Regions from separate parts of the Rhizobium sp. WYCCWR 11128 genome, predicted to be linked through region 2. Evidence: riboswitches for the same ligand, from Rfam matches in the RefSeq annotation. Region 2 holds a riboswitch; the other holds the start of a gene.
The links. Region 2 has a riboswitch for FMN ahead of ribB (3,4-dihydroxy-2-butanone-4-phosphate synthase). Riboswitches for the same ligand answer to the same signal wherever they lie in the genome.
Positions count from the first base shown of each region.

Region 1: another riboswitch for FMN. It lies ahead of HX898_RS31225 (DMT family transporter); the one in region 2 lies ahead of ribB (3,4-dihydroxy-2-butanone-4-phosphate synthase).

Region 1 covers NZ_JACCEZ010000017.1:46,382-53,907, forward strand. Annotated here, with positions in the region: gene lon (endopeptidase La) at 1-2,148, shown strand, start outside; gene hupB (DNA-binding protein HupB) at 2,355-2,630, shown strand; FMN riboswitch at 2,754-2,908, shown strand; gene HX898_RS31225 (DMT family transporter) at 3,000-3,899, shown strand; gene HX898_RS31230 (esterase-like activity of phytase family protein) at 3,983-6,193, shown strand; gene HX898_RS31235 (aldo/keto reductase) at 6,291-7,280, opposite strand; gene HX898_RS31240 (cupin domain-containing protein) at 7,517-7,526, shown strand, end outside.
Region 2 covers NZ_JACCEZ010000001.1:810,582-818,107, forward strand. Annotated here, with positions in the region: gene HX898_RS03985 (response regulator) at 1-1,294, shown strand, start outside; gene mobB (molybdopterin-guanine dinucleotide biosynthesis protein B) at 1,238-1,747, opposite strand; gene mobA (molybdenum cofactor guanylyltransferase MobA) at 1,744-2,373, opposite strand; gene HX898_RS04000 (DMT family transporter) at 2,383-3,291, opposite strand; gene HX898_RS04005 (SDR family oxidoreductase) at 3,619-4,386, shown strand; gene ribB (3,4-dihydroxy-2-butanone-4-phosphate synthase) at 4,473-5,108, opposite strand; FMN riboswitch at 5,235-5,385, opposite strand; gene HX898_RS04015 (glucose 1-dehydrogenase) at 5,580-6,362, opposite strand; gene HX898_RS04020 (SDR family oxidoreductase) at 6,647-7,435, opposite strand; gene HX898_RS04025 (sugar ABC transporter ATP-binding protein) at 7,458-7,526, opposite strand, start outside.

The sequences.
Region 1 (7,526 bases), on a different contig from region 2:
AAGGTTCTGGTCGAAGGCCGCGCCCGCGCCGAGATCGACACTTATACCAGCCGCGAGGATTTTTACGAGGCGCTCGGCCATGTGCTCGAGGAGCCGCATGACGATCCGGTCGAACTGGAAGCCCTGTCGCGTTCGGTCGTCTCCGAATTCGAGAGCTACGTGAAGCTCAACAAGAAGATTTCGCCCGAAGTGGTCGGCGCCGCAAGCCAGATCGACGACTATTCCAAGCTCGCCGATACGGTCGCCTCGCATCTGTCGATCAAGATCACCGAGAAGCAGGAGATGCTGGAGACCACCAGCGTCAAACAGCGCCTCGAAAAGGCCCTCGGCTTCATGGAAGGCGAGATCTCGGTCCTGCAGGTCGAAAAGCGCATCCGCTCGCGCGTCAAGCGCCAGATGGAGAAGACCCAGCGCGAATACTACCTCAATGAACAGATGAAGGCGATCCAGAAGGAACTCGGCGACGGCGAGGAAGGCCGCGACGAGATGAGCGAACTGGAAGAGCGCATCTCCAAGACCAAGCTGTCCAAGGAAGCCCGTGAAAAGGCCGATGCGGAACTGAAGAAGCTGCGCCAGATGAGCCCGATGTCGGCGGAAGCCACCGTCGTGCGCAATTATCTGGACTGGCTGCTCGGCATTCCCTGGGGCAAGAAGTCGAAGATCAAGGCCGATCTCAACAATGCCGAGAAGATCCTCGAAGCCGATCACTTCGGTCTCGACAAGGTCAAGGAGCGCATCGTCGAATATCTGGCCGTGCAGGCCCGTGCCACCAAGATCAAGGGCCCGATCCTCTGCCTCGTCGGTCCTCCGGGCGTCGGCAAGACCTCGCTCGCCCAGTCGATCGCCAAGGCGACCGGCCGTGAGTATGTCCGCATGGCGCTTGGCGGCGTTCGCGACGAAGCCGAAATCCGCGGTCACCGCCGCACCTATATTGGCTCGATGCCCGGCAAGGTCATCCAGTCGATGAAGAAGGCGAAGAAGTCCAACCCGCTCTTCCTGCTCGACGAGATCGACAAACTCGGCCAGGACTATCGCGGTGATCCGTCCTCGGCCCTGCTCGAAGTGCTCGATCCGGCCCAGAACATGACCTTTATGGACCACTATCTGGAAGTCGAATACGACCTGTCGGATGTGATGTTCATCACGACGGCAAATACGCTGAATATTCCAGCGCCTCTGATGGATCGCATGGAGATTATCCGTATCGCCGGCTACACCGAGGATGAAAAGCGCGAAATCGCCAAGCGGCACCTGCTGCCGAAGGCCATCAAGGAACATGCGTTGCAGCCGGAAGAATTCTCGGTCAGCGACGACGCCCTGATGTCGATCAGCCAGCAGTATACCCGCGAAGCCGGCGTCCGCAACTTCGAGCGCGAGCTGATGAAACTCGCCCGCAAGGCGGTCACCGAGATCATCAAGGGCAAGACGAAGGCCGTTCACGTGACGGCTGCCAACATCTCCGACTATCTGGGCGTCCCGCGCTTCCGCCATGGCGAAGCAGAGGGCGAGGATCAGGTCGGCGTCGTGACCGGTCTTGCCTGGACGGAAGTCGGTGGCGAACTGCTGACCATCGAAGGCGTGATGATGCCGGGCAAGGGCCGCATGACCGTCACCGGCAATCTGAAGGAAGTCATGAAGGAATCGATCTCGGCAGCGGCCTCCTATGTCCGCTCGCGCGCTGTCGATTTCGGCATCGAGCCGCCGCGCTTCGACAAGAGCGATATCCACGTGCACGTGCCGGAAGGCGCGACGCCGAAGGATGGCCCCTCGGCAGGCGTCGCCATGGCAACCGCGATCGTCTCGATCATGACCGGCATTCCAGTGGACAGGCATGTGGCCATGACCGGCGAAATCACCCTTCGCGGCCGTGTGCTGCCGATCGGTGGTCTCAAGGAAAAGCTGCTCGCAGCGCTTCGCGGCGGCATCAAGAAGGTGCTGATTCCGGAGGAAAACGCCAAGGACCTGGCGGAGATTCCTGACAACGTGAAGAACAACATGGAGATCATCCCGGTATCCCGCATGGGCGAGGTGATCAAGCATGCGCTGATCCGGCGGCCGGAGCCGATCGAATGGGATGGCACGGTGGAAACGCCGGTCATCGCATCGGTCGAAGGCCTCGATGAGACAGGCGCAACCATAGCGCATTGAGTGGCCTTTGCCACATTTATGCCCAATTGGCCCAAAACACGGAAAAAGGCTGGCGGAAACGCCAGCCTTTTTTGTGAAAACGTCATGTAGACGCTTGCTTTTCCTTGATTTGCAGGGCTTTTGGGTTTTCGGCGGGCCTGATGAAACCTATTCTGCGCCTAGCTTACTTTTGAGTCGTTTCATACCATTTAGAAAGGGGTGGAAACATGAACAAGAATGAACTCGTGTCCGCAGTAGCCGAAAAGGCAGGACTGACGAAGTCTGACGCGGCTTCCGCTGTTGACGCGGTTTTCGACGTTGTCCAGGCTGAACTGAAGAACAAGGGCGACATTCGCCTCGCGGGTTTCGGCAGCTTCACCGTTTCTCATCGTGCCGCATCGAAGGGCCGTAACCCGTCGACGGGCGCTGAAGTCGACATTCCGGCTCGCAACGTGCCGAAATTCACGCCCGGCAAGGGCCTGAAGGACGCCGTCAACGGCTGATCTGAGATTATCCCACCAGCCGGAAACGAGACCGGTTGTGCAGGATTTAAGAGGGGTTCGGCTTTGCCGGACCCCTTTTGCTTTGGCGGGCCTTGCTGTCGCCCGGGCTTTAATCTACGACGTTTCTGTTCTCAGGGCGGGGTGAAACTCCCCACCGGCGGTAAGGGTTTCGGCCTGAGCCCGCGAGCGCCTTCTCTCGTGTCCAAGCGGGGGAAGGGTCAGCAGATCCGGTGCGATTCCGGAGCCGACGGTTAAAGTCCGGATGGAAGAGAATGAGCGTCGGCCGTGCGAAGGGCAGGGGTTGCCCTGTGTCGCCTGTCGGGGTTCATGCGTCCTGATTTATGTTGGTCCCTTTTATGGATGAAAGACATGAATCAGACTTCCGTTGCCGTCGAGCCATCCCGCGCCGTTGTCGGGGCACTCTGGATGGTCCTTGCCGGCATTGCCTTTTCGCTTCTCAACGTCGTCACCCAATGGCTGACGATGAAGCTTGCCTTTCCCTCGGCGTCGGCAGCCTTCTGGCAATATGGCTTCGCCTTCCTGTTTTCGCTGCCGTTCCTGAAGAGGCTCGGCCTTGCGGCGATGCGCACGCGCTATCCCTGGCGTCACCTTGCGCGCGTCGTGCTTGCCGCGCTCGGCGTCGAGGCTTGGGTCGCCGGCCTTGCCGCGGTGCCGATCTGGCAGGCGATCGCACTGGTGATGACCTCGCCCTTCTTCATCATTCTGGGCGCCCGGCTTTTTCTGGGTGAGCGCGTCGGCCCGGCCCGCTGGGCAGCGACGGCGGCGGGCTTCACCGGAGCGATGATCATTCTGCAGCCATGGTCTGATGGTTTTGGCTGGGCGGCTCTCTTGCCTGTGCTTTCGGCGCTGCTGTGGGGCGCCTCGTCGCTGATCACCAAGAGCCTGACAGGCATCGAACGGCCGGAGACGATCACCGTCTGGCTGCTCGTTCTGCTGACGCCGATAAACGGCGGGCTGGCGCTTGCGGCAGGCTTTGCAGTGCCGACGGGCGCAACCCTTGCTCTGTTCCTGCTGGCGGGGCTGCTGACTGCCGTAGCGCAGTATTTCCTGACGCTTGCCTATGCCGCAGCGGATGCCGCCTACGTCCAGCCGTTCGACGATCTGAAGCTGCCGTTGAACGTGCTGGCCGGTTGGCTGTTCTTCGGCTATGCGCCGGCGGGTTACCTCTGGCTGGGAGCGGCTCTCATCCTGTCTGCTTCGCTGTTCATCATGCGAAACGAGATGCGCCGGGAGCGGAAACTTGCCTGACATGATTTGACGCAAAATGCCGCATCTGTCATGCCTCTGTCATGCGGCTCCCGCAGAAAACTCATGTTTCGAATGTTCGACACATGGGGGATTTCATGACAATTTCATCGCGCAGCGCAGCGCTTGCTGCCGTGCTTCTCGCATCGGTAGCCTTTCCGGCCGCGGCCGAGCCGGTTTTCAACCGCATCGCTTCCTTCCCGGTCGCAGAGAACCTGCCGGCCGACAAGGACAAGCTTTCGGTGAGCTCCGCCGAGATCATCACCGCGACCGAAGACGGCAACACGCTGATCTATAGCGACAGCCCGCTCGGCGCGATCGGCTTTATCGACATTACCGATGCCAAGGCCCCCAAGGCAGGCGGCGCGCTGATGATGGACGGCGAGCCGACTTCGGTCACCTCGAGCGCCGGCAAGGCGCTGGTTGCCGTCAACACCTCCGAAAGCAAGGCGAAGCCCTCGGGCCGTCTGGCGATCGTCGACGTGGCGACCAAGAAGATCGAAAACACGTGCGATCTCGGTGGTCAGCCGGATTCGATCGCCCTCAACAAGGACAAGACGCTCGGCACCATCGCAATCGAAAATGAGCGCGACGAAGACGTCAATGACGGCAAGATCCCGCAGATGCCGGCCGGCGATCTCGTCGTCTTCCAGGTCAAGAACGGCACCGTCGATTGCGGCACCATCAAGCACGTGACGCTGACCGGGCTTACCGGCGTCGCCCCGGAGGATCCGGAGCCGGAATTCGTCGCCTTCAACGGCCTGAACGAGATTGCCCTGACGCTGCAGGAAAACAATGAGATCGTCATCATCGACGCCAACACGGCTGAAGTGAAGACGCATTTCTCCGCCGGCAGCGTCGATCTCACCGGTATCGACACCAAGCGTGACGGCGCCCTGAAATTCTCAGGCGAAGCCAAAGGTGTGCTGCGCGAGCCCGACGCCGTGAAGTGGCTGGACGACAACCGCCTCGTCGTTGCCAATGAAGGCGACTACCAGGGCGGCTCGCGCGGCTTCACCATCTTCGATAAGACGGGCAAGCTTCTCTACGAATCGGGCGCCTCCTTCGAACGCGCCGTCACCCATATCGGCCACTATCCTGAAAGCCGCTCGGGATCGAAGGGCGTCGAGCCGGAAGGCCTCGAAGCCGCCAAGTTCGGCGACATCAAGTATTTCTTCCTGCTCGCCGAGCGCGCCTCGGTGGTCGGCGTTTTCAAAGATACCGGCGCCGATCCCGAACTCGTCCAACTGCTGCCATCAGGCATTTCGCCGGAAGGCGCGATCGCCATTCCCGCCCGCAATCTCTTTGCGACCGCCAACGAGGTCGATCTCGGCAAGGACGGCGGCACGCGCTCGCATGTGATGATCTACGAGCGCTCGGAAGGCGATAAGGCCTATCCGCAGATCGTCTCCGCCGAGAAGGACGGCAATCCGATCGGCTTCGCAGCCCTTTCAGGTCTCGCTGCCGTTCCGGGCAAGCCGGGCATGCTCTACGCCGTCAGCGACAGCGTTCTGGGTTCACAGCCGACGATCTACACGATCGATGCCAGCAAGAAGCCGGCCGTCATCACCGACGCCCTCGTCGTCAAGCGTGACGGCGCTCCGGCGCAGAAGCTCGACATCGAAGGCATTGCGGCTGCCGCTGACGGCTCCTTCTGGCTCGCCTCGGAGGGCTATAGCGAGCGTCTCGTTCCGCACGCGCTCTACAACGTCAATGCCAAGGGTGACATCAAGGCCGAGATCGCCCTGCCGAAGGAGCTCGTCGCCAACGAAATCCGCTACGGCTTCGAAGGCGTGACCATTGTCGACACCGGCGACGACACGACGCTCTGGATGGCGGTCCAGCGCGAGTGGAGCGACGACGAGAAGGGCTTCGTCAAGCTCGTCTCCTACAATCCGAAGAAGAAGGAATGGGGTGCCGTTCGCTATCCGCTCGACAAGACGGAAAGCGGCTGGGTCGGTCTGTCGGAAATATCGGCCGAGGGCGACAGCGTCTACATCATCGAGCGCGACAACCTTGTCGGCGATGCCGCCAGGCTGAAGAAGCTCTACAAGGTCGCGATTTCGGAGCTGAAGCCCGCCAAGCTCGGGGCCGAGCTGCCGGTCGTCAAGAAAACCGAAGCCCATGACTTCCTCGGTGAACTGAAGTCTGCCACCAACGGCTATGTTCTGGACAAGCTCGAAGGCTTCACCTTCGACGCATCGGGCAAGCCTTACGCGGTCACCGACAATGACGGCGTCAGCGACTCCTCCGGCGAGACCCTGTTCTTCCCGGTCGAGCTGAGCGCGACAAACTGAAAGCTGCCCCTCACCCTAGCCCTCTCCCCGTAAAAACGGGGAGAGGGGACGTGCCCTGCGAAAGGTCGGCGTCGGACGGAGAATCAGCGTTCCATCCCTACCAGCGCTGATGCACATGCGGCGCGATCAGCCGCTCGTAGATCTCGCGCGTGGCCGCCATGACATCGGCCGAAAGCGGCGTAAGGTCGGCGGCGGCCGCGTTGGCCTTGGCCTGCTCGGCATTGCGGGCGCCGGGGATGACGACGGTGACGGCATCGCTCATCAGGATCCAGCGGAGCGCGAAGGCGGCCATGGTGGCGCCCTCGGGCACCAGCTTGCGCACCTCTTCCACCGCCTGCAGGCCGACTTCGAACGGCACCCCGGCAAAGGTCTCGCCGACATCGAAGGCTTCGCCGCTGCGGTTGAAATTGCGGTGGTCGTCGCTGGCAAAATGCGTGTCCCGGGTGATCTTGCCGGAGAGAAGACCGCTGGCGAGCGGCACGCGGGCGATGATCGCCACATTCCTGCGGCGCGCTTCCTGGAAGAACAGATGGTCGGGGCGCTGGCGGAAGATGTTGTAGATGATCTGGATGCTGACGACGCCGGGATATTCGATCGCCTTCAGCCCGTCTTCGACCTTTTCGACGCTGACGCCGTAACCCTTGATCTTGCCGGCCTTCTGCAGCGCGTTCAGGCCCTCGAAGACCTCAGGCTGATAAAGCACGTCGCGCGGCGGGCAGTGGAGCTGCACGAGGTCGAGGCTGTCGACGGCAAGGTTCGTGAGGCTGCGGTCGATGAAGCCTTCGAGATTAGCCTTTGTGTAGCCTTCCGAGACATGCGGGTTGAGGCGGCGGCCGCCCTTGGTGGCGACCATCGGGCGCTTGGCCGCCCCACTCGTCTTCAGCACATCGGCAATGATCTTTTCCGAGCGGCCGTCGCCATAGACATCCGCCGTATCGATGAATGTCATGCCGGCATCGAGCGCGGCATTCAGCGCCGCGCGTCCGTCCGCCTCGCTGATATCACCCCAGGAGCCGCCGATCTGCCAGGCGCCGAAGCCGACATTGGTGACGGTGAAGGGCATGCGGCCAAAAGCGTGGTGTTTCATGAAAAATCCTCCCTACTGCATGTCGCCCGGAAGTGTGCGGGGACAACGGCATGCATAAAAACAAAGAGCCAAAGCGCGTCGCATGATTCAAGCAAGATGCGACGCGCTGATGAAAGACACTGGCACTATCAGCCGGGTGACTTTGCGGCAATTGTCGATCCGGCTTTGATTGGTCGCCCCGATGAAATATCGTTCTGCTACAAGGCTTCAACCGCATGGATGGAAAAGGAAAGATCATGGAGATCA
Region 2 (7,526 bases):
ACGGACCAGGGAGGTCAACGCTGCCCACCAGACCCTGCTTGAGGAGGTCGCCCAGCGCGAAAGGGCCGAGGAGCAGCTTCGCCAATCGCAGAAAATGGAAGCGATTGGCCAACTGACCGGTGGCGTCGCCCATGATTTCAACAATCTGCTGATGGTTGTTCTCGGAAATCTGGAGCTGCTCGGCAAGCACGTGGCTGGAGATGCGAAGGCGACGCGTCTGGTCGATGGCGCGGTTCAGGGCGCGCGACGCGGGGCGGCGCTGACGCAGCGGCTGCTGGCTTTTGCCAGACAGCAGGATCTGCAGGTCAAGCCCGTCGATCTGGCCGAGTTGGTCTCCGGCATGAACGACTTGCTGCGGCGCTCGGTCGGATCGTCGATCAGCATCGAAACCAGCCTGCCGGCGACGCTGCCGCCGGCGCTAGTCGATGCGAACCAGCTCGAATTGGCGCTGCTCAACCTTGCGGTCAATGCCCGCGATGCGATGCCGGATGGCGGGACGCTGTTGATATCGCTGCGTGAGGAGCAGGTGGCCGGCGATGACGGCGCTCTCGGCAAGGGGGCATATCTTGTGCTGGCAGTGGCCGACAGCGGCACCGGCATGGACGCGGAGACGCTGAAGAAGGCAGTCGATCCGTTTTTCTCTACCAAGGAACTCGGAAAGGGCACGGGCCTAGGCTTGTCGATGATCCACGGACTTGCCGTTCAGCTCAATGGCGCACTTCTTCTGACCAGCGAGCTTGGAGTGGGAACGATTGCCGAACTGTGGCTTCCGGCGACCGAACGGCGCCCCGAGCGGGCGATCGAAGCGGAACTGCCCGTTCCGCAAGCTGCATCCAGACTGAAGATCCTTCTGGTCGATGACGATGCCTTGATCGCCATGAGTTCGGTCGACATGCTTGAAGATCTCGGCCACGAGGTCGTCGAAGCAAACTCCGGCGCGCAGGCGCTGGAACTGATCAGCAGCGGTCAGTATTTCGACCTTGTCATAACCGACTATTCGATGCCTGGTATGACCGGCGCACAGCTTGCTCAGGCCGCACGGGACATTCATCCGGCATTGCCGATCGTGCTGGCGACAGGTTACGCCGATCTTCCTGCCGGCACCGATATCGATCTTCCGAGATTGGCAAAGCCCTATGATCAGGCTCAGCTTGCTAAGGAAATTGCCAAGGCGATGGCAAGCGAAACGGTCCCGCTTCTCAGGTCCGGCGGTGACGCAGGTGGTTCAAAGCCTCGCCTATCCAAGGCCGACGATGTCAGCGATAAAATCGGCGATGGCGCCTGTGTCGTCTAGATCGAAGACCGGCAAGGCCGTGTCCGTGACCGCATGATCGGCGGCGATGGCGCAGATATGGGGATCGCTTGGCGCCAGCGGTTCGCGATTGGCGGCCTCCAGGCGGCGGGCCTCGATCTTCGGGATCGGCTCGCGCTTGTAACCTTCGATCAGCACGAGATCGCAGGGGGCGAGACGGGCGAGGATCTCCTCGAATTCAGGTTCTGGCGCGCCGCGCAGCTCGTGCATGATGGCGTAGCGCGTGCCGGAGACGATGGTGACCTCGTGGGCGCCGGCCTGACGGTGGCGGTAGCTGTCGGCCCCGACCTTGTCGATGTCGAAATCATGATGGGCGTGCTTGATCGTCGAGATCTTGTAGCCGCGGCGGGTGAACTCCGTCACCAGCCGGACGGCGAGCCCCGTCTTGCCTGAGTTCTTCCAGCCGGCGATGCCGAAGATTTTCGGTGCGGTCATCCGCGAAGGGCCTCCAGCCAGCGTTCCGCCTCGACGAGATCGTCGGGCGTATTGATGTTGAAGAAGGGATCCAGCAGGCTGGCACGGGTCGGATGCAGCGGAAACGCCACTTCCGTAACGTCATGTCGTAACAGGAAGTCGCGTACTCGGCGCTTCTCGTCGGTGGCGATCCAGGCTTCGAGATCGGCGGCCAGCGTCACCGGCCAAAGCCCGAAGACAGGATGGCTGCGGCCCTCGGAGGCTGCAATGGCGACCTGCGAGGGGTGGTCGACCGCTGCCGCCAGCCGGGCGACGAGATCGGCCGGGAAGAACGGGCAATCCACCGAGACGGTGACGACATGGGTGGTCGACGGCAGGCCGGCGGCATAGACCATGGCCGCATGGATACCGGCCATCGGCCCGGCCTTGCCGCGAAAACGGTCGGGAACGACAGGCACGCTCTCGGCGGCGGCATCGGCGTTGACGGCAACGAGCGGGGCCTGCTGCGAGAGGCGGGTCAGCACATGGTGGAGCAGGCTCTCGGCCCCGAGCATCACGCCCGCCTTGTCGCGGCCCATGCGCTGTGAGCGGCCGCCGGCCAGCACGACGCCCGCTATTTGAGATTTATCCAATGAGAATTCAGCCATCATCCTTCCTCAAACCGGCGCGCGCGGCGCGGATTCCTGCGCGATCGGCGACACGCGGCGCTTGGCCTCACGATAGAACGTATAGAGGCCGGAGGCGATGACGATCGCAGCCCCCACGAGCGTCCAGCTGTCAGGCACTTCGGCGAAGAAAAAGAAGCCGAGCACAGAAGAGAAGATCAGGCTGGTATAGCGGAACGGCGCGACGAAAGAGATTTCGCCAGTGCGCATGGCGAGGATGACCGACTGATAGCCAACGAGCACCAGCACCGATGCGAGCACGAGATGACCAAGCGCGGTGGCGCTGACCGGCTGCCAGCCGCCAAGCACCGGAATGAGCAGCGCACCGAAGAAGGAGGCTGATATGGCGGTGATGACGGTTATCATCAGCGAGGGAATCTCCGGACTGATGCTCCGGGTGGCGAGATCGCGGCCGGCCGTCGTCAGCACCGCGGCGACGCAGAGGAGGGCGGCGGCGGTGAATCCCTCAGGGCCGGGACGAATGATGATCATCACGCCGACGAGGCCGACGAGGATCGCCGACCAGCGCCGCCAGCCGACCGGCTCGCCAAAGAAGAGCGCCGCGCCGAAGGTGACGACCAGTGGCAGCGATTGCAGGATCGCCGAGGCATTGGCGATCGGCATCATGCCGAGCGCGGTGATATAGGTGACGGCGGAGAGCGTCTCGCAGATGATCCTGAAAATGATCATCGGCTGCAGCATGATGCGCCAGGAACGCAGCGCGCCCATTTTCCAGGCGATCAGATAGACGAGCAGGCTGGTGAAGAGGCCGCGCAGGAACATGATTTCGCCAGCGTTCATATAGCCGATCACCGATTTGGACAGAGCGTCGCTCGCGGAAAAGCCGGCCATCGCCATACTCATATAGATGGCGCCCTCAGTATTGCGTGACCGCGGCATGAAGAGATTCCCGTTACCTGTGCGCTCCTTTTAATCGCGAAGATGCATCAAGGGAATCGGATGAATGTCACACAAAGCATAAATCGATGATGCGGTGCACAATAACGCTGACGTCAACGCAGGCGTGTGAGTGAGATCGCCGCAAATCACCGTTTTATAAGGCGAATCCCGATACTTCCGCACGGCCATCAAGGCGGCGATGGGGACGCGCCATCGCTCCTTCCGGTTGGGCCATAGGCGTTTTTCTCTTCTTGCGCGGGAATCGGGTGGCTGCATCGCCTGATATTTGAGCATCTCACATCTCGCAACAACCCAGGAGAGACCGATATGACACTTCTCAACGACAAGATCGCCATCATCACCGGCGCAAGCTCCGGCATCGGCCGCGCGGCGGCGAAACTCTTTGCGCGGCAAGGCGCCAAGCTCGTGGTCACCGGCCGGCGGCAGGACGCGCTCGATGATGTCATCGCGGAAATCGAGGCGGAGGGTGGTCAAGCCGTCGCCATATCAGGCGATGTCAGGAACGAGGCGCTGCAGGCAAGGCTCGTCGAAACGGCGGTCTCGCGTTTTGGCCGGCTCGACATCGCCTTCAACAATGCCGGCATCCTCGGTGAGATGGGGCCGGTTGCCGGGCTGTCGCTCGAGGGCTGGCGCGAGACGATCGAGACCAATCTCACCGCCGCCTTCCTCGGCGCCAAACACCAGTCGGCGGCGATGGGAAAAGGCGGCGGATCGCTGATCTTCACCTCGACTTTCGTCGGCCACACCGTCGGTATGCCTGGCATGGCCGCCTATGCGGCGAGCAAGGCGGGGCTGATCGGCTTCGTGCAGGTGCTCGCCGCTGAACTCGGAGCGCAGAAGATCCGCGTCAACGCACTGCTTCCTGGTGGCACCGACACGCCCGCCAGCATTACCAACGCGCCTGATGCCACGCCGGAGGTGCTCGCCTTCGTGGAGGGGCTGCATGCGCTGAAACGCATGGCGCAACCCGAAGAGATCGCCAATGCGGCGCTTTTCCTCGCCTCCGACATGTCGAGCTTCGTGACCGGCACGGCGATGCTGGCCGATGGCGGCGTTTCAATCAGCCGGACATAGGGTGGGCAAGGGAAGGTGCCCTCAGGGTCATCGCTTCGGCACGTTCTTAGTTGCGGCGGGCTGTGCCACCGCAACAAAGGCATCGATCAAGCGACTTCGCGTATGTCTTTTACTACCTGGCGGTCGAGATAGGCGATCAGATCCTCGATGGTGACGAGGGGTAGGTTGTGGCGTTCGGCGAAGAGCGTGAGTTCGGGCAGGCGAGACATGGTTCCGTCGTCGTTGGCGACTTCGCAGATGACGCCGGCGGGGACCCTTCCGGCAAGGCGGGCGAGATCGATGGCGGCTTCGGTATGGCCAGGGCGGCCGAGCACGCCGCGGGGATTGGCGCGCAGCGGAAAGATATGGCCGGGGCGGGCGAAATCGGCGGGCTTTGCGCGATCATCGACCAGGGCGCGGACGGTGGCGGCGCGGTCCGCCGCAGAAATGCCCGTCGTCGTGCCCTTGAGATAATCAACCGAGACCGTGAAGGCAGTTTTGTGCGATTCCGTGTTGTTGGGCACCATCAGCGGAATGTCGAGCGCATCGAGACGCTCGCCTTCCATGGCGATGCAGACGAGACCACGGGCGTGGGTCATCATGAAGGCGATTGTTTCCGGGGTGACGGCATCGGCCGCGACCACGATATCACCTTCGTTTTCCCGGTTCTGGTCGTCGACGACGACGACCATCTTGCCGCTGGCAATGGCTGATATGGCATCTTCAATTGTTGCGATAGTCATGCTGTCTGGCCTTTCAAGGGTTATGTCAGCGGACTGACATGGTCTGCTCGGCTCAATCCGTGAGCGAGCCTTCTGCCCTTGGGCGAACAAACGTCAGCCGCCTCCAGGATGGAGTGCGACTGCCCGTGTTGTCCTCTTCCATCCGGACTATACCGTCGGCTCCGGCATCTCACCGGATCTGCTGACCTTCCGACAGGAGGTGCCGGAAGCGCTCGCGGGCTCCAGGATTGCTCCTGATACCGCCGGTGGGGAATTACACCCCGCCCTGAGAACAGTTCAAAGATAGGACCAAAAACAGGCGGATGGCAAGGTCACTCGACCAGGCAAAAATGCAAAGCTGCCCTAACGCCGATGGACACACTGTTCACACAGAGGCGACGACCGTGTCGCCTTCCGCACTTCGCTCGTGGTTTGCTCTTTGTTCGATGCATGTCGTTGTCCCAAAACCGCTACGCAATTTGGGCGCCTGCATCAGGACATGATCAGGCCGCCGTCGACATTGATCGTCTGGCCGGTGATATAGGCAGCGTCATCGCTGGCGAGGAAGGTCACCAGGCCGGCGACATCTTCGCCGGAGCCGGCCCGTTTCATCGGGATGCCTTCGACCCATTCCTTCATCAGTTCGCCGGGGGCGTAGTTGCCGAGCAGCTTGCCCCAGGCCTGGTCGTTATAGGCCCACATGTCGGTCTCGATGATGCCGGGGCAGAAGGCGTTGACGGTGATCTTCTCGGTCGCGACTTCCTTGGCCAGGCTCTGGGTGATTCCGACGACGCCCATTTTCGAGGCGGCATAATGCGGGGTGTAGATGAAGCCGTCGCGGGCTTGGCCGGAAGCGGTGTTGATGATGCGGCCGCCGCGCTTGTGCTTGCGCATTCTTGATATTGCCTCCTGGGCGCAGAGGAAGACGCCCTTGGTGTTGACGGCCATGACCTTGTCCCACTCGTTTTCGGTCAGGTCCTCGACGCGGGCGATAGTGATGACGCCGGCATTCTGGATCGAAACGTCGACCGAGCCGAATTCCTTCTCGGCGGCATCATAGAGGGCGGTGACGCTTGCCTTGTCGGTGACATCGCCGATGAAGGAGATCGCCTTGCCGCCTTCGGTTCGGATCTGTTCGGCAACGCCGTGGACCAGCTCCTCATTGGCCGAGACGACGAGATTGGCGCCTTCGCGCGCAAAGCGTCTGGCGATGGCGGCGCCGATGCCGCGGCTGCCCCCGGTAATAACGACGGTCTTCTGCTCAAAGCGTTTCATGCTCTTTCCTTGTGTCACTCGATAAACAGCAAATCTGGGTGCGACCTACCATGCGATCATTATTGGATCTCAACCGGTTGTCGCAAATTCAGGCAGCCTTTAGCGCCGATGACGACGCCCGAACCCTCCGTCCGTTAGACAGCCCGTTCGATCGGCGTGAAGGGCGGGCAGACGGCGATATCGCACGCCGTCTTGCCCGTTAGTCCCTTCAGCGCCTCGATCTCAGCCAGGGAGGAAGCGAGACCGGTCACTTTCCAGCGGCGGCAATGAGCTTTCTCATCGCATCACCAGCAGCAGAAACCGCCATCGACGAGAAGATCGACGCCGGTCACGAAACTTGCTGCATTCGACAGCAGAAACACCGCCGGGCCTACCATCTCGTCCACCGCTGCCATGCGCTGCATCGGCGTCTGCTCTTCGAAGAGCTTGGTCTGGTGGACCATCTCCGGACGGGTGTTCATGGGCGTTGCCGTGTATCCGGGGGAGATGGTGTTGACGCGAATGCCGCGGTCGACCCATTCCATCGCCATGGACTTCGACATATGGATCACGCCCGCCTTGGAGGCGTTATAGTGCGCTTGGCTCAGCCCCCGGTTTACGATCACACCCGACATGGAAGCGATGTTGACGATGGAGCCGCGCCCATTCTTCAGCATGGCGCGAGCCTCTGCCTGGCAGGAAAGAAAGACGCCTTTCAGGTTGATATCCATCAACGTCTGATATTGGTCCTCCTCCATTTCTTCCGCTGCGTTCGCGTTAGCGATGCCTGCAGCGTTGACTGCAAGTGTCAATGGGCCGAGATCGGCTTCGGTCCGTGCTACGGCATCTCCAAGGGAAGATTTGCTCGTGACATCCGCCGCGATCTGGATCGAGCGGCGGCCGGCGGCGCGAATATGTTCAGCCGTCTTGGCCAGCCCGTCGTCGGTTCGACGGTCGAGCAACGCCACGTCCGCCCCGCATTGCGCAAGGCCGATGGCAATGCGCTGCCCAATGCCGCTTCCGGCTCCGGTAACGATGGCAACCTGGCCGCTGAGATCGAAAAGCTTCGGGGCGTTCAGAGTGATGTCGGACACCGCTCTTCCTTTCTCTGTCTGTTTAGATGGTAGCTAGCTCCATGACCGAAACGTCATTTGCCTGGTCACGATTGAGAATGCCTGCCTGTTT